2 regions of the Anaerobacillus sp. QJM3NY_17 genome follow, and region 2 is predicted to be linked to the other one. Evidence: a T-box and tRNA genes for the amino acid it is inferred to sense, from the RefSeq annotation. Region 2 holds a T-box; the other holds one or more tRNA genes.

Region 1 (9,356 bases), 410 kb from region 2:
GTTTGCAGTTCCAACGATTGTCGGTGAAATCAAACGGTTTATTCGGGACAAAACATGGAGTGTTCATGTGCCGAGAAGAATAAAAGAGCTTGGACCCCGTATTAAAAAAGCGGTTGAAGAATTAACTAATGAACTTCAGCGTTCTCCAAAGGTCGATGAACTTGCAGAGTACCTTAATGTATCTGAGGAAGAAGTTCTTGAGACGATGGAAATGGGCAAAAGTTATCAAGCTCTTTCGGTTGATAGTTCAATTGAAGCAGATCAGGAAGGAAGTACAGTTACTCTACTTGATCTAGTTGGTGATCAAGAGCAAGGGTTTGATCTTGTGGATCAGCAAATGCTTCTTAAAAAGGCTTTTGCAGTACTCACTGAGCGAGAACAAGAAATCTTGAATTGTACGTATTTTGAAAATATGAGCCAGAAAGAAACTGGAGAGAAGCTTGGTATTTCACAAATGCATGTTTCCCGCTTGCAGAGAAGAGCTCTCGAAAAATTAAGACAGGCAATTCGTATTGAACCAACGGAGGCTTTTTAATCATGATTCATCATCATGATTTTAAAAAGCTTACTGTTGCAGCTTATCAGAAACCTAAGGCAGGTAATCAGATGTGCGGGGATAGCTATTATGTAGCTGAAACATCTGATTATTTCATTTGCGCTGTAGCGGATGGGCTTGGCAGTGGAGATATGGCTAAAGATTCTTCCCTAGCCGCTATCAATGTAGTAAAAGAATATCAGGATGAAGATGTAGAAACTTTGATGAAACGTGCAAATGAAGAGATGAGAGGGAAACGTGGGTGCGTGCTTTCTATTTTTAAACTTGATCTTAAGACAAGACAGCTCGAATATAGTGGTATAGGAAATATTAATTTAATTATTTACCAACCGGATGGTAAGATTATTCGTCCTATCTCTTATTCAGGGTATCTCTCAGGAAAGCTTCAGAAGGTGAAGGTGCAATCAATTGATTATCCTTCAGGGTCCTCTTTCGTTACTTATTCTGACGGTGTTCAAATTAGTTCTAAAAACTACTCAATGATTGCTCGATTTGATTCAGTAAAGGAATCCTTTCAGCATTTAACAGACGCGCTTCCCTCTACAAATGATGACATTACTCTCCTTGTAGGGAAAACGGTATAAAAAGTTCTTCCAGATAAATCAGGGAGAGCTTTTTTATTTTGGTTTAAGTTTCTACTACTAGTAGTAGAAACCGTCTGAAGTGTTTTAGTGATTATGCTTGCGCGCTTTTAACTAATCAACTTATCCGGTAAACTAATAGTATTATCGAATGAGTCCCGAGGAGGAATTATTTTGGAAATGACAGCAGATAAAAAGCAAGCGGAACATTTTCATAAGGTAGCGCAGAAATTGCAGCTTGCTGAACGAAGTGTACGAGAAGTAATCACACTTTTAAATGATGGTAACACGGTTCCGTTTATTGCGCGTTACCGTAAGGAGTTAACAGGTGGGCTTGATGAAGTTCAATTGAGGGATATTCAGGAAGCTTGGCTTTATCTTCAAAATCTCGCCAATCGAAAAGAAGAGGTTATTCGTCTCATACGGGAGCAAGACAAACTAACAGATGAATTAAAGAAGCAACTAGAGAAGGCTACTAAGCTTCAAGAAGTAGAAGATCTATATCGACCTTATAAACAAAAGAAACGAACGAAGGCTACAATTGCAAAAGAGAAGGGATTGGAGCCTCTTGCTCTTTGGATTCTAAATGATGGAACTGGAGAAGCCTCCGAAGCGGCTGTAGAATACATATCAAAAGAAAACGAAGTTCCTACAGTGGAAGATGCCATCCAAGGAGCGCAGGATATTATTGCTGAATGGATATCAGATGATGCGGACGCACGTAAGTGGATTCGTGCAAAAACATTTCAACATGGTATTCTTCAAACCGCTGTGAAATCTGAAGAAGAAGATCCTAAAAAGATATTTGAAATGTACTATTCCTACCAGGAAGGTATTTCAAAAATCGTTCCACATCGGGTTCTGGCGATTAATAGAGGTGAGAAGGAAAAAGTTTTACGTACATCAGTCACCCCACCTACTGATTCAATCCATGATTATTTAAATAGGAAAATAATAAAAAATCAGCAGCAAAGTTGCGTCACTCTATTAGAGGAAGCCATTATTGACAGTTACAAACGTCTTATTCAACCTTCTGTAGAAAGAGAAATACGTAAAGAATTAACTGAGCGAGCTGAGGACCAAGCCATTCATATTTTCTCAGAAAACCTAAAACATCTTTTGCTACAACCCCCTTTAAAAGGAAAGAGAGTACTTGGGGTAGATCCTGCCTTTCGAACTGGGTGTAAACTAGCTGTTGTTGATGATACCGGTAAAATGCTTAATGTGTCTGTTATCTATCCAACACCGCCACGCTCAGAAGTCGAGAAAGCGAAAGCTATAGTGATACAAATGATAAAAGACTACGATATTGAGATGGTTGCTATAGGGAACGGGACGGCATCACGTGAAACCGAACAGTTTATTGCAGATGTGATAAAAGAAGTGGAAGTAAAAGTGGTCTATTTAATTGTTAATGAAGCAGGAGCGAGTGTTTACTCTGCATCAGACCTTGCAAGAGAAGAGTTTCCTGATCTACAGGTGGAGGAACGTTCGGCGGTTTCCATTGCGCGTAGAGTTCAAGACCCACTTGCTGAGCTAGTTAAAATTGATCCTAAATCAGTAGGAGTGGGACAATATCAGCACGATGTGTCTCAGAAAAAGCTGAATGATCAATTAACCTTTGTTGTGGAAACCGCTGTTAACCAGGTTGGCGTTAATGTGAATACAGCTTCTGTCTCTCTCCTTCAATATGTAGCTGGTCTTTCTCGAGCAGTTGCGATGAATATCGTTAAAAAACGAGATGAAGAAGGAAAGTTTACAAGTAGGGTGCAGTTAAAGAAAGTGCCAAGGCTTGGTGCTAAAACATATGAGCAGTGTATTGGATTTCTTCGAATAATGGGAGGGAAGCAACCTCTTGATCAAACAGAGATCCACCCTGAAAGTTATCAGGTAACAAAAGCACTTTTAGAACGCATTGATTGTAAGCCGCAGGATATTGGGACTGAAAAACTAGTGCAATCTTTGTCTGCAATTCCGATGAAGGAAACTGCAGAGGCTTTAAATATAGGGGAACCCACGTTACAAGATATTGTGGCATCTCTGCAGAAGCCGGGGCGTGACCCCCGAGATGAACTCTCACAGCCTATTTTAAAAACAGATGTTTTGAAAATGGAAGATCTTGAACAGGGTATGGAGTTAGAAGGAACAGTACGAAACGTAGTAGACTTTGGTGCTTTTATTGATATAGGGGTTAAACAAGATGGGCTTGTTCATATCTCGAAATTAACGACTCGCTTTGTGAAAAACCCTATGGAAGTTGTCCATGTAGGGCAAGTTGTTACTGTATGGGTTGATGAAGTTGATTTGAAAAGGGAAAGAATCGCTCTTACTATGCTAAAGCCATCATAAGCACTGCCCTTAGGGGCGGTGTTTTCTTCTGTAAAAAAACCAACATTGATTAAGAAGCTTGATTTGTCGGCGATTTTTCTCAAGGTAAGCTTGTTTCAGTTGTTTCTTAAACCATACAGGCAACTCCATCTCCTCCTTTAATGGATGACACTGCGTGAATGATGATGTAAATTAGTTTATGAAAAGCGGCTTGTATATGTTCGGAAAGTGAAAGGATGAATGAGTTGACTGAGAAAGAACTGCAGCGTTTAGTAGAAGCAATATCCGAGAGGTATTTTGGTATGCCTTTTCTTCATCAAGCTACATTTAATGCTCGTTTAAGAACTACTGGCGGACGTTATTTGTTAAGGTCACATAATCTTGAATTCAATAAAAAGCACTATGATCAATTTGGTGTAACAGAACTTGAAGGGATTATAAAGCATGAACTATGTCATTATCACCTACACATTCAGAAGAAAGGTTATAAACATCAGGACCAGGATTTCAAACAACTTCTTCAAAAAGTGGGGGGATCACGCTACTGCCAGGTAGTACCTGGGCAAAGAAGAGTAGAATCATATAAGTACCTTTACGAGTGTCAACAATGCCATGCTAAGTATAGAAGGAAGAGAAGGATGGACACCTTACGATATGTGTGCGGAAAGTGTAGAGGAAAGTTAAAACAAGTTTATTGAAAGTTATCATTGACGACCTAGATTGTATGTGGTAAATTAATAAAGTCTCTTCGGAGAGCAAGTCCAGATCGAATACATAACGCTTTAAGAAATTTCAAAAAAGCTGTTGACTTTGATTGCCGGATGAGTTATTATATTAAATGTCGCCGATAACGGAGACAACAAATTAAACACTATTCCACAGTAGCTCAGTGGTAGAGCTATCGGCTGTTAACCGATCGGTCGTAGGTTCGAATCCTACCTGTGGAGCCAAACGGAGAAGTACCCAAGTGGCTGAAGGGGCGCCCCTGCTAAGGGTGTAGGTCGCGTGAGCGGCGCGAGGGTTCAAATCCCTCCTTCTCCGCCATTTTTATGGCCCGTTGGTCAAGCGGTTAAGACACCGCCCTTTCACGGCGGTAACACGGGTTCGAATCCCGTACGGGTCACCAACAAATTTTAAAAATAAAATGTTTCAACAACATGATATGTAATCAGTTATAGAGGTCTCGTGGTGTAGCGGTTAACATGCCTGCCTGTCACGCAGGAGATCGCGGGTTCGATTCCCGTCGAGACCGCCATTATTTTCTAAAATGAATCTGATTATATAAATTGTTGGGCTATAGCCAAGCGGTAAGGCAACGGATTTTGATTCCGTCATGCGCTGGTTCGAATCCAGCTAGCCCAGCCATGTTGAGCCATTAGCTCAGTTGGTAGAGCATCTGACTTTTAATCAGAGGGTCGAAGGTTCGAGTCCTTCATGGCTCACCACTTTTTGCGGGTGTGGCGGAATTGGCAGACGCGCTAGACTTAGGATCTAGTGTCTTACGACGTGGGGGTTCAAGTCCCTTCACCCGCACCAATTCTTTTAAAATGCTAAGTTTTCATCAAGTAACGATGTGCGGTTGTGGCGGAATGGCAGACGCGCTAGCTTGAGGGGCTAGTGGGGGAAACCCCGTGGAGGTTCGAGTCCTCTCAACCGCACCAAATATAATATGCGCCCGTAGCTCAATTGGATAGAGCGTCTGACTACGGATCAGAAGGTTAGGGATTCGACTTCTCTCGGGCGCACCATATTTATTTACTTAATAAAATGTCGGGAAGTAGCTCAGCTTGGTAGAGCACTTGGTTTGGGACCAAGGGGTCGCAGGTTCAAATCCTGTCTTCCCGACCATCAATATCGCGGGTGTAGTTTAGTGGTAAAACCTCAGCCTTCCAAGCTGATGTCGTGGGTTCGATCCCCATCACCCGCTCCATTAAAGATGGGCCTGTAGCTCAGCTGGTTAGAGCGCACGCCTGATAAGCGTGAGGTCGGTGGTTCGAGTCCACTCAGGCCCACCATCTTTTGAAAAAAAGTTGTTGACACTGTTCAAGTCATCATGGTATGATGATTTGGTCGCTGAAAACGACATTGAAAGAAACAAATCGATCTTTGAAAACTGAACGAAACGCCATGTAAGTAGTTGTTTCTACGGAAACAAAACATTGTTTTAAAGCTAGATTAAGCTTTCTATCGGAGAGTTTGATCCTGGCTCAGGACGAACGCTGGCGGCGTGCCTAATACATGCAAGTCGAGCGAAGAGATGGGAGCTTGCTCCCTGATCTTAGCGGCGGACGGGTGAGTAACACGTGGGCAACCTGCCCTGCAGACTGGGATAACTCCGGGAAACCGGAGCTAATACCGGGTAATACATCGCACCGCATGGTGCAATGTTGAAAGTTGGCTTTCGAGCTAACACTGCAGGATGGGCCCGCGGCGCATTAGCTAGTTGGTAAGGTAATGGCTTACCAAGGCGACGATGCGTAGCCGACCTGAGAGGGTGATCGGCCACACTGGGACTGAGACACGGCCCAGACTCCTACGGGAGGCAGCAGTAGGGAATCTTCCGCAATGGACGAAAGTCTGACGGAGCAACGCCGCGTGAGTGACGAAGGCCTTCGGGTCGTAAAGCTCTGTTGTTAGGGAAGAACAAGTACCGTTCGAATAGGGCGGTACCTTGACGGTACCTAACCAGAAAGCCACGGCTAACTACGTGCCAGCAGCCGCGGTAATACGTAGGTGGCAAGCGTTGTCCGGAATTATTGGGCGTAAAGCGCGCGCAGGCGGTCTTTTAAGTCTGATGTGAAAGCCCACGGCTCAACCGTGGAGGGTCATTGGAAACTGGAGGACTTGAGTGCAGAAGAGGAGAGTGGAATTCCACGTGTAGCGGTGAAATGCGTAGATATGTGGAGGAACACCAGTGGCGAAGGCGGCTCTCTGGTCTGTAACTGACGCTGAGGCGCGAAAGCGTGGGGAGCAAACAGGATTAGATACCCTGGTAGTCCACGCCGTAAACGATGAGTGCTAGGTGTTGGGGGGTTCCACCCTCAGTGCTGAAGTTAACACATTAAGCACTCCGCCTGGGGAGTACGACCGCAAGGTTGAAACTCAAAGGAATTGACGGGGGCCCGCACAAGCAGTGGAGCATGTGGTTTAATTCGAAGCAACGCGAAGAACCTTACCAGGTCTTGACATCCTCTGACAATCCTGGAGACAGGACGTTCCCCTTCGGGGGACAGAGTGACAGGTGGTGCATGGTTGTCGTCAGCTCGTGTCGTGAGATGTTGGGTTAAGTCCCGCAACGAGCGCAACCCTTGATCTTAGTTGCCAGCATTTAGTTGGGCACTCTAAGGTGACTGCCGGTGACAAACCGGAGGAAGGTGGGGATGACGTCAAATCATCATGCCCCTTATGACCTGGGCTACACACGTGCTACAATGGACGGTACAAAGGGCAGCAACACCGCGAGGTGAAGCGAATCCCATAAAGCCGTTCTCAGTTCGGATTGCAGGCTGCAACTCGCCTGCATGAAGCCGGAATTGCTAGTAATCGCGGATCAGCATGCCGCGGTGAATACGTTCCCGGGCCTTGTACACACCGCCCGTCACACCACGAGAGTTTGTAACACCCGAAGTCGGTGGGGTAACCTTTATGGAGCCAGCCGCCGAAGGTGGGACAAATGATTGGGGTGAAGTCGTAACAAGGTAGCCGTATCGGAAGGTGCGGCTGGATCACCTCCTTTCTATGGAGAATTACGAAGGTAACTTACGTTACCAACCTTACATGAGCGTTTCGTTTAGTTTTGAAAGAATGATTTATTCTTTCAAACCAGGTGAAGTGATGAAGCTTAGGCGGATTCAAACAGTAGCCTTGTTCCTTGAAAACTAGATAGCACAAACAACGACATCCAATAATTATTTTTTATGCAATAACTTAGTAATAACTGATGCGTTATGGCAGCAATGCCTAACAAATCGAAGGTTAAGCTACTAAGGGCGCACGGTGGATGCCTTGGCACTAGAAGCCTAAGAAGGACGGGACGAACACCGATATGCTTCGGGGAGCTGTAAGTACGCTTTGATCCGGAGATTTCCGAATGGGGGAACCCACCATCTTTAATAGGATGGTATCCATTTCTGAATACATAGGGAATGGAAGGCAGACCCGGGGAACTGAAACATCTCATTACCCGGAGGAAGAGAAAGCAAACGCGATTTCCTGAGTAGCGGCGAGCGAAACGGAATCAGCCCAAACCAGAGGGCTTGCCCTCTGGGGTTGTAGGACGTCTCTTTGGAGTTACAAAGGCACGGATAGACGAAGCGACCTGGAAAGGTCCATCAGAGAAGGTAACAATCCTGTAGTCAAAATCCGATGCCCTCCGAGACGGATCCTGAGTACGGCGGGACACGTGAAACCCCGTCGGAATCCGGGAGGACCATCTCCCAAGGCTAAATACTCTCTAGTGACCGATAGTGAACCAGTACCGTGAGGGAAAGGTGAAAAGCACCCCGGAAGGGGAGTGAAAAAGAACCTGAAACCGTGTGCCTACAACTAGTTGGAGCCCGTTAATGGGTGACAGCGTGCCTTTTGTAGAATGAACCGGCGAGTTACGATCCCGTGCAAGGTTAAGCTGAGAAGGCGGAGCCGCAGCGAAAGCGAGTCTGAATAGGGCGAAATAGTACGTGGTCGTAGACCCGAAACCAGGTGATCTACCCATGTCCAGGGTGAAGTTCAGGTAACACTGAATGGAGGCCCGAACCCACGCATGTTGAAAAATGCGGGGATGAGGTGTGGGTAGCGGTGAAATGCCAATCGAACCTGGAGATAGCTGGTTCTCTCCGAAATAGCTTTAGGGCTAGCCTCGCGGCAAGAATCTTGGAGGTAGAGCACTGATTGGACTAGGGGTCCTTACCGGATTACCGAATCCAGTCAAACTCCGAATGCCAACGATTTATCCGCGGGAGTCAGACTGCGAGTGATAAGATCCGTAGTCGAGAGGGAAACAGCCCAGACCACCAGCTAAGGTCCCAAAGTATACGTTAAGTGGAAAAGGATGTGGCGTTGCTTAGACAACCAGGATGTTGGCTTAGAAGCAGCCATCATTTAAAGAGTGCGTAATAGCTCACTGGTCGAGTGACGCTGCGCCGAAAATGTACCGGGGCTAAACGTATCACCGAAGCTGTGGATTGTCTTACGACAATGGTAGGAGAGCGTTCTAAGGGCAGTGAAGTCAGACCGAAAGGACTGGTGGAGCGCTTAGAAGTGAGAATGCCGGTATGAGTAGCGAAAGACAAGTGAGAATCTTGTCCGTCGAAAGCCCAAGGTTTCCTGAGGAAGGCTCGTCCGCTCAGGGTTAGTCGGGACCTAAGCCGAGGCCGAAAGGCGTAGGCGATGGATAACAGGTTGATATTCCTGTACCACCTCCTTTCCGTTTGAACGACGGGGGGACGCAGAAAGATAGGGAGAGCGCGCTGCTGGAAATGCGCGTCCAAGCGATTAGGCTGGTGAATAGGCAAATCCGTTCACCATGAAGGCTGAGTCGTGATGGCGAGGGAAATTTAGTACCGAAGTCCTTGATTCTACGCTGCCAAGAAAAGCCTCTAGTGAGGAAAAAGGTGCCCGTACCGCAAACCGACACAGGTAGGCGAGGAGAGAATCCTAAGACGATCGGGAGAACTCTCGTTAAGGAACTCGGCAAAATGACCCCGTAACTTCGGGAGAAGGGGTGCTTCCTCGGGTTTATAGCCCAGGGGAGCCGCAGTGAAAAGATCCAAGCGACTGTTTAGCAAAAACACAGGTCTCTGCAAAGCCGTAAGGCGAAGTATAGGGGCTGACACCTGCCCGGTGCTGGAAGGTTAAGAGGAGGGGTTATCCCTTACGGGAGAAGCTCTGAATCG
Region 2 (9,356 bases):
ACTTCGTTCATATAAGAAAATGATTCAAGAACGCATCCTGGCTCTTAGTGATGAATTAGATGAAAACGATGAATTTGGTGTTTCTCAGTCTTTTGCTCAACATTCTACAGGTGAACTATCCAATTACGATAATCACCCTGGCGATACGGCGACAGAATTATATGAACGCGAGAAAGATCTATCACTAAATGAACATGCAAAAACAGAATTAGCAGAACTGACAAAGGCCCTTGAACGAATTGGAAATGGAAAATATGGCATATGTGAAGTTTGTGGAAATGATATTTCAACAGAAAGACTCGCTGCCCTTCCAACAGCTTCCACATGTGTAGAACATAGTCCATCACAAAAGACATCAGACAGAAGACCAGCAGAAGAAGGTGTACTTGGCAATTCCTTGGAGGAACATGTAAACGACACTAACGATGCTACCTTTTTTGACGCTGAAGATTCATGGCAACGAGCTGCGAAGTATGGAACATCCGAAACACCTTCAGACTTTAACGCTCAGGAAATGAACTATGACAAAATGTATATTGATTCCAATGAGCCTGTCGGGTATGTCGAGGAAATCGAATCATTTTTATCAGCCGATCTAGATGGCAAACCATCTGGAGTGATTCCAAATCAACGTCATGAACGTTATGAAGACTTACTGGATGATCATGACCAGAAGGCAAGTCAGGGTACAATCGAAGATAGTGACCTCATCTAAATAAGACAGCCCTAAAAACGGGCTGTCTTATTACATTTCTTCTGGTGCATGTAGTCCTAACAATCGCAAGCCTTCTTGTAAAACAATGGAGACAGCTGACACCAGCTGCAATCTCGCTTGTTTACAGGATGGGTCATCTAAGATACGAATCTGTCCATAGTATTTATTAAAAGAACGTGAAAGGTCAAGGACAAACTTTGCGATTTGAGAAGGGTCGTATTCAGCTGCTGCTCTTTCAATTACATTTGGAAAACTAAGCAGCTTTGTCACAACTGACCAGGCTTCTTCATCTTCGAGACCTTTTATATGATCATTGGAATGAAAATCCCCTTTGCGTAGAATAGAACAAGCACGCGCATGAGTATATTGCACGTACGGACCAGTTTCACCCTCAACACGTAGCATGTCTTCAAGTGAAAACTCTATATCATTTCGACGATCATTCTTTAAGTCATGAAACAAAACGGCCCCTACCCCAATTTGTTCAGCAATCGCGTTTTTATTTTCTAAACTAGGATTTTTGGTTTCAATATTTACTTTTGCAAGCTCGATTGCTTCAGTCAACACTTCTTCTAGCAATACTACTTTCCCTTTTCTTGTCGACATTTTCTTTCCATCTTTTAACATCATTCCGAAGTTAATATGGTGCATTTGATCTGCCCAATCGAATCCCATTTTCTTTAATACTTCAAATAATTGTTTGAAATGTAGACTCTGTTCATTTCCTACGACATAGAGAGCCTTACTAAATCCATATGTTTCATAGCGATAAATGGCTGCAGCGAGATCACGGGTTGCATAAAGTGTGGCACCATCTTTCTTCTTAATTAGACATGGTGGTAAGCTCTCTCCAAGTTCTACTACCATGGCGCCACGAGATTCAACTAAGAGATTTTTTTCTTCAAGTAGATCAATGACACTCTGCATTTTATCATTATAAAATGCTTCCCCATTTGTTGAATCAAAGGTAATCCCCATAAGCTCATAAATTCGATCAAACTCTTTAAGAGATTCTTCACGGAACCATTTCCATAATGAAACGGCTTCTGGGTTACCTTCTTCTAATTCTTTAAATGCCTTACGTCCTTCATCTTCAAGACCATTATCTGATTCCGCTTTTTCATGAAATGTAATATAGAGCTTAAGGAGTTCTTTAATCGTTTGCTCACGAACCTTTTGCTCCTCCCCCCACTTTCGGTAGGCCGTTATCAATTTGCCGAACTGAGTTCCCCAGTCCCCAAGATGATTAATGCGAATGGGGCGATAGCCGACTTTTTCAACAATTAGCGCTAATGAATTTCCAATAACGGTTGAGCGTAAATGGCCCATTGAGAAGGGCTTCGCTATATTAGGTGAGGAAAGATCAATCGTCACGGCACCTCCCTTTCCTACATTAGAAGCACCGTACTCACTTCCCTCACGTACAATGCGACTTATTACCTCAGTACTAACCATTTTTTTATTAAGAAACACATTAACATAAGGCCCAACAGCTTCTACTTTTTCAAAGGCTGACTCATGAATGTCAGTAACAAGCTCCTTCGCAATTTGATGAGGAGCCATTCGTTTCACTTTGGCAAGATCAAAGCATGGGAAGGCATAGTCACCTAAAGAGTCATGCTTAGGCAGTTCAATTCGCTGCAGAATATTAAGAAAGCTCACTTCTTCTTCACATGCTTGATAAAGTTGTTGTGCAAATAATTCTTTGTAATTCATACATTCCCTCCTATTTGTATATCCATTTGCCTATAAAAAAATCTCCGTCTCTATAAAAGAGACGGAGATGAATTCCGCGGTACCACTCTGATTGCTCAATAAAACGATTTGAGCCTACTTCACTCTATAACGGGGAGTCCGACTGCTTCTACTTAATTCAAAACAGTGTCTTGAAAGTCCGGTTCATGCCTGCTAAGGTTCCGAGCTCTCACCATCCCCGGATCGCTTTATCCGTATACAAACACTACTCTCTTTCGCATTGACGATACAATATTAGTCTTATTATAGCCGACTTCCATATAAATTCAACCACTTATTTTATAAGTCCTTTTTCCGATTCAGAATATCCATTTTTTTCACCATCAGCAAAACCTTCCTGATACCCTTCTCGATAAATGGATGTTAAGTACATGGAAATCAGCTGTCTTACTTTTGGCTCTACGTTCACGACCTCTAAATGCTTCATACACCGATCAACTGCCAATTTTTCCTTTTGAACATTTTTAATCGTCATCGTTAGAACCACCTTCCGGATAAGTTATCCGTATTATACACCACCTTAACAATGTATTTGCACTCATTCGACAAGACTCGATTTGAATTATGTTAAAACCCTACAAAAGACCAGTAAACGACGAGAACAATCACGGGATAACAAAGACTATAGACCTATCACAAGGCATTTATAACTCTTTTAAATCATTTATGAATGATTCATTTCAATTCGTATACATAACTTCTCAATTATTATAACAACCTATACCTATCTAATTTTATTGAGGAGGGTGCATTGTGAGACGAAGCAAACGAAAATCAATTCGAAATGAGTCCTACCAAATTCCAACTGCTACTGAATCACATGATGCATACTATTCTCTTGAAGAGAACAAAGAATATATAAAAGCAAAATTTCATAATACAGAAGATATCAAATTCAGAAATATTACGGTTCAGGATGTGAAATGCCTACTTGCTTATTTAGATCCTTTAGTTGATGAAGAGAAGCTACAAAGAACGATTATGAAACCATTATTTGAGACAAATCAGTTAAACATCGAGGATACAGTCACATCAAAGGAATACCGGCGATCAAAAAATTTAAATGAAGCTATTACAGGATTAACAAAAGGATTTGTCGTTCTACTAATAAATGGACAAGTACATTTTTATTTACTAGAAGCTTTCTCAGGAAATTCTAGAGCAATATCTGAGCCAATTAATGAGCAAGTCGTTCGCGGTTCACATGAAGGTTTTGTCGAAAATATTATGCAAAACCTACAAATGCTTCGCAGAAGAATTGAGAATCCTAACCTTGTGATTAGGTTCTTTAAAATTGGTAAAACAACAGACACGAAAATAGCTGTTATTTACTTACAGCACCTTACAAACCCTGATCTTATCGCAGAAATAGAAAAAAGAATCACATCTATTAAAACGGATTCCATTCAAACGCCTGGCTATGTAGAAGAGTTTATTGAGGATGCACCATTCTCTCCATTCCCCCAAATGCTAAGTACGGAACGACCTGATAGAATGACTGCTCACCTCATGGAAGGAAGAGTCGGTCTCCTAATGGAAGGAAGCCCTGCAACTTTAATTTTTCCAGTAACTTTTTTTGCCTTTTATCAATCGCCTGAAGACTACAACAGCAGATGGTATATTGGATCTATCTTAAGACTCATAAGAGTAGCCAGCTTTATTTTTGCATTAGGGTTGCCTTCATTATATATCGCCACCGTATCTTTTCACCCAGAGGTACTACCTGCCGAGTTAATCTTAAATATTAAAAGCTCGCTTGAAAACGTTCCATTCCCACCATTACTAGAAGCTTTAATTATGCAAATTATTCTTGAATTATTGAGAGAAGCTGCTATACGACTACCAGGTCCTATTGCACAAACAATTGGTATTGTTGGGGGTTTAGTTATTGGGACTGCGATTGTAGAAGCTAACCTTGTATCGAATATGATGATTATTGTCGTCGCACTGACGGCTATATCATCCTTTGCAGTTCCATCGTATGAAATGAGTATGTCAATCAGGCTGCTTGGTTTTCCACTCATGCTCCTTTCTGCAGCATTTGGATTTATTGGGCTTGTCTTCGGATTATCCATCATTTTAATCCACTTATGTGGTTTAGAAACTTTCGGCACACCTTATTTCTCCCCGCTTGCACCATTTCGTTTCAACGAACTAAAAGATTCTGTTATTCGCCTTCCAAGATGGTTACTCGGTAGGCGACCGTCAGACGTTCGTGCACAGCATGGAACACAGGAGTGGGTCTCAAGAAGGTGGAAACAAAATGAAGACGAGTAGCAAAATTAATTCGGCGCAGCTTTTTTTCATCATATTCCAAACACAAGTTGGCGTAGGCGTACTCTCTCTTCCCTCTTCCTTATATGCAGGAGCTGGAACTGATGGCTGGATTACTCTTCTTGTTACTGGTGTTGCTATCCAACTAATTATTTTTATACTTTACTTTTTGAGCAACCGTTTCCCATCATTAACGCTTTTTGAATATGGGCCTAAAATCATTGGCAAATATGTAGCATTCGTCGTCTCACTTCTTTACACACTATTCGCTATTTCAACAGCGGTCATTGTATTGGAATTGTTTGAAACCACAATAAAAACTTGGATCTTATTTCGAACACCCATGATTGTCATCTTTTTATTGCTAACTATTAGTGGCACTTACCTTGCTATTGGCAGAATCAAAGTAATGGGGAGATTTTATCAGTTTGTTTCAGTTCTAATTATTCCTCTGATCATTATGGCCGCCTATACTTTAAAGGACGCGGATATTCGTTATATCTTGCCAATTGGTCAAAATGGCGTAGGAACAATCCTAAAAGCAACACAGCAAGGGATAGTATCCATGCTGGGTTTTGAAATCGTATTATTCATTTACCCTTACGTTCAAACAAAAGGGAAAGCAGCACTAAAAAGCTTAACACTGGCTAATATAGCAGTAACATTATTATATAGCTTTTTAACATTTGCAACGTACGTCTTTTTTAGCCCTTCTCAGCTTGAAATGATTCCTGAACCCCTCGTGTATATGTTAAAAGGTGTATCCTTTGTAATTGTGGATAGAGTGGATCTCCTTTTTCTTTCGATCTGGATCGTTTCTGTTATGACTTCCTATGTATCGTATATATATATTGCAGGAAGAGGCATTCAATATTTAACAAAAAGAAAAAAAACAACTGGTCCCATTTTGACTGCCGCCTTTATTGCACTGTTTTTCTCAATGTTTTCACATGATCGATATACTGTGGAAATGATTTCTAGTTATCATGCGAAAGCAAGTTATTTTTTTGCCCTTGGCTTCCCTCTCCTGCTTTTGCTCATTAGTCTTTTATTTAAGAAGAAAGAGGAGTCACGATGAAAAAACTAAAACATCTTTCCATCATTTTTTCGCTCAGCCTGTTATTTCTGACCTCTTGCTGGGATCAGGAACTTTTAAAAGAATCGAAGCTGATTTATGGGGCTGGATTGGATTATGAGAATGAAAATGAAATTCGCACAACGTTCGCCGTTCGGAACCTTGGTATTCCAGTTAGTCAAGGGGGCGTATACTCTAATCGCATTCTTTCCGTTTCAGGGTCTTCACCCAGAGATACGCGAATTAAAGTGGATCGAGTTTTATCAAAGCAAGTAACAGCTTCAAAAAATCAGCTCATTCTCTTAGGGAAAGAGATAGCCAAAAAAGACATTGACCACATTTTTGATGTCCTGTACAGAGATCCAAAAGGTCCACTAGACGCTAGAGTCGGAGTTGTCGATGGACGAGCCGAAGACATGTTAAATTTAGACCATATTGGCGATACTCTCATTACAGAATTTATGTCAGATCTTATTAAAGGTGCTGAAAATAAAACAGAAGCCCCGCGAATGACGATCGAAAAAACATTTCGTTATTCTAAAGATGTTGGACAAGATTACGCCCTTCCATATATTAGTTTCAACAAGGATGTGGGCGCACCTGAAATAAACGGAATTGCTTTATTTCATCACGCCAACTATACAGGAGTTGTTCTTCCTCCAATAGACGCAACCTTACTACTCCTTATGGCTGATAGGAAAAGTAAAAAAGCAAGTATTACAGAAAATATTGGTGAAGAACACAATGAAGGTTTTCTCACCAAAACCGTTACTATAAACGTCCGAAATGCCAAAGCATCTAATGAATATTCTTTTCAAGATCAACAATTAAATAAAGGCGTTATCAATCTTGAAATAAGAGGAAATGTAGAAGAATATCCTCAAAACCATCTGTTTAAAGAAGGAATGGTACATGATATTGCAGATGAATTATCCACACGGTTAACAAAAAGAGCGAATGATATTCTTCATAAACTTCAAGAAGCCAACTGTGACTTCCTAGGTATTGGTCGTGATTTAAATGCTTATCACCACAAAGCATGGAATGAAAAACAGTGGGATAATGACTATCCAAAACTAGATCTTCAGGCAAACGTAAAGGTAAAGATCGCTGAAACAGGAATAATTAAATAGAAAGAGAGTAAGCGCACAACGCTTACTCTCTTTCTATTTGCTTCATCTCTTCAATCGCCGGTTCTTTTGCACCATACCAAGAATAGGCGACTTCATAATATTCCCCTTCATCCACAAGGTTCCAGGCCATTTCATCTTCAACCAAAAGTTCAATGGCCTCTCCTTCTCCTTCAGGCTGAACAAAAACATAGAAATGATGATCTGTGCTTTCCTTCTTAATCACTTCACCATGTTCAATATGTTTTTCATGAACATAGGTATACTTTCCAATTAAAAAAAGGCTGACAAGTACGACGATACTTGCAATCGATATATTTAATGCTCTCTTTCTATTCATAGTGCCTCCGTATTGAACATGTTTAGTATTAAGTTACCACAAACATTAGTATTTTAACAAAGTTAGATTAGGATGTTTAATGATTTTTTCACACGGGTACCATTTATTATAAGAGACGATACAAGGAGGAATTACAAATGGCTAAGAATTCTCAATACCAACCAATTCATGAGAGTGGTTTCTCACTAAGTGATGCTCAAGAAGTAGCTTATGCGAAAGAATTTAAGAAAGCAGATATTGCAGGCGGAATTCGTAAGCCTAAAGTGAAAAGGGCAAAGAGCGAAAATCCTGATCTACTTAAATAATGACTCTAAGGAGCCATGCTGATTGCATGGCTCCTTATTTATGCAGTACTTAGACTTCATCAAACCTTTTTCACAAATGCGTCGTACCCATTCTTTTTCAATTTCTGGCATAATTGATCAGCGCTAGCCTTCTCCTTATAAGCGCCGGCCTGGACGTAATACAGTGACTGTGGAAGCGCACCTTTTAAATACCGCACGGCCGCAAGTACAGCTTCCTCAGCGAGCTGAAGGCGATAGGAACGAGCCTTTAATTTTTTTACATCCGACGAAGAATCCAAAAAGCCGTATTCAATTATTACTGTCTCTACATCTCCAGTCAATCGATGCATGTAGTAGTAATCTTTTCTATCCGCTCCTTCTCTAGAGAATACCCTTCGCAATCCCATCCCGGCTTTTTTCAAACCTTCTGCTATACTGCCTGCCAAATCACTCTTTGCGTAAATTGAATGAATAACTTCAGCCCCACTTCCTCCTCCCGCATTATAATGGTTACTCAAACAAATCGAAGCACCTGACCCTTTCACAAGTGCAGAACGCTTTTCAGAAGATAGATCAATATCTGTCGTTCTTGTGATCGCACACGGTATGCCAAGATTCTTCAAAAACTCATATTGATGAAGCGCTACTTCCATAGTCCAATCCTTCTCTTTCACGCCATTCGCCACCGCTCCTGGATCATTCCCGCCATGTCCTGCATCAATGATAATCACTTTTCATTCCCCCTCTATTCCTTTTTCGTATCGATTATTCTCGATACCAATCGCTGCCTCCTTATGCTATATATCGAATTGAAAAAGATAAAAGGGGCATTAACAGATAATTTTTACAAATTCTGCAACCTTTCTTTTGATCCTTCGTCTTAATAGGAAAGGTCTTAGTTTCAATTGCTATTCAGTGCCAACCCTAAATGACCTTCGAAGGATGATGATATGAACGATAATTCCCCTCTTAAACTTAATGCAGATTTCTCTACCTATACAACACTGCAAAAAACAGAGTTAGTCGAAGAATTAATGGATCAATACGGCGAAGCTCTGCTAAGACTGGCTTATACTTATGTAAAGGACTGGGGTAAAGCAGAAGATATCATACAGGAGGTTTTTCTGACTTGCTTTTTAAAGATAAATACCTTTCGAGGAGAAGCTTCTCTAAAGAACTGGCTTTATCGCATTGCGATTAACCGTTGTCATGACTATGTACGAAGCTGGTCTTTTAAAAACATCATTCCAAGTAACATGATCTTAAATTTCTCTAAGAATCATCAGCCTTCCCCAGAACTTATTGCGATAACAAAAGAAGAATCTTATATGTTACGCCAAACGATTTTACAACTTCCATTAAAATATCGTGAAGCATTTATTCTCTACTATCATGAAGATTTATCCATTAGGGACATTAGTTCACTCCTTGACACAAAAGAGGCAACTATAAAATCCAGATTGCACAGGGCTCGTCGCCTTCTTGAATCAAGACTGAATAATGAAAGTGAGTGAATGAAAAATGAACCAAAATAGATTAAAAGAAAAAGTGAAAGAATCTTTATTCATTAAAGAGCATTTAACAGAAAGAAAAAAAGAAAGAATTATGGAAAATATCCTTATTGCTCATTACGCTGACCATAAGAAGAAACGAAGCACCTTTCTAGCATTGGTTGGATTTGCGGTCTGTTTGGCACTACTTATGACAGTCACTCTCACAGTCATTGATATTGATTTGGATCCTCCTATAAAACATGAAGCTTCTAACAAACTACAAGAGGCCC

What was found. A T-box is a leader RNA that pairs with one kind of tRNA and senses whether it is charged. The one in region 2 lies ahead of argS (arginine--tRNA ligase), so its partner is inferred to be a tRNA-Arg.
Region 1: it has a tRNA-Arg gene. The T-box ahead of argS (arginine--tRNA ligase) is inferred to sense a tRNA for this amino acid. The anticodon was not compared.

The regions. Positions count from the first base shown of each region.
Region 1 is NZ_CM149685.1:255,687-265,042, forward strand. Features, by position in the region: gene sigB (RNA polymerase sigma factor SigB) at 1-535, shown strand, start outside; gene AC0VYV_RS01440 (PP2C family serine/threonine-protein phosphatase) at 538-1,140, shown strand; gene AC0VYV_RS01445 (Tex family protein) at 1,318-3,486, shown strand; gene cmpA (cortex morphogenetic protein CmpA) at 3,496-3,609, opposite strand; gene AC0VYV_RS01455 (SprT family protein) at 3,711-4,163, shown strand; tRNA gene AC0VYV_RS01460 (tRNA-Asn) at 4,341-4,415, shown strand; tRNA gene AC0VYV_RS01465 (tRNA-Ser) at 4,419-4,509, shown strand; tRNA gene AC0VYV_RS01470 (tRNA-Glu) at 4,517-4,591, shown strand; tRNA gene AC0VYV_RS01475 (tRNA-Asp) at 4,645-4,720, shown strand; tRNA gene AC0VYV_RS01480 (tRNA-Gln) at 4,756-4,830, shown strand; tRNA gene AC0VYV_RS01485 (tRNA-Lys) at 4,835-4,910, shown strand; tRNA gene AC0VYV_RS01490 (tRNA-Leu) at 4,917-5,001, shown strand; tRNA gene AC0VYV_RS01495 (tRNA-Leu) at 5,041-5,126, shown strand; tRNA gene AC0VYV_RS01500 (tRNA-Arg) at 5,137-5,213, shown strand; tRNA gene AC0VYV_RS01505 (tRNA-Pro) at 5,237-5,313, shown strand; tRNA gene AC0VYV_RS01510 (tRNA-Gly) at 5,322-5,395, shown strand; tRNA gene AC0VYV_RS01515 (tRNA-Ile) at 5,404-5,480, shown strand; rRNA gene AC0VYV_RS01520 (16S ribosomal RNA) at 5,650-7,201, shown strand; rRNA gene AC0VYV_RS01525 (23S ribosomal RNA) at 7,439-9,356, shown strand, end outside.
Region 2 is NZ_CM149685.1:661,055-670,410, reverse strand. Features, by position in the region: gene AC0VYV_RS03670 (TraR/DksA C4-type zinc finger protein) at 1-715, shown strand, start outside; gene argS (arginine--tRNA ligase) at 746-2,431, opposite strand; T-box leader at 2,486-2,700, opposite strand; gene AC0VYV_RS03660 (hypothetical protein) at 2,745-2,945, opposite strand; gene AC0VYV_RS03655 (spore germination protein) at 3,224-4,747, shown strand; gene AC0VYV_RS03650 (GerAB/ArcD/ProY family transporter) at 4,734-5,822, shown strand; gene AC0VYV_RS03645 (Ger(x)C family spore germination protein) at 5,819-6,952, shown strand; gene AC0VYV_RS03640 (hypothetical protein) at 6,975-7,289, opposite strand; gene AC0VYV_RS03635 (YfhE family protein) at 7,427-7,594, shown strand; gene AC0VYV_RS03630 (N-acetylmuramoyl-L-alanine amidase) at 7,654-8,304, opposite strand; gene AC0VYV_RS03625 (sigma-70 family RNA polymerase sigma factor) at 8,524-9,087, shown strand; gene AC0VYV_RS03620 (hypothetical protein) at 9,095-9,356, shown strand, end outside.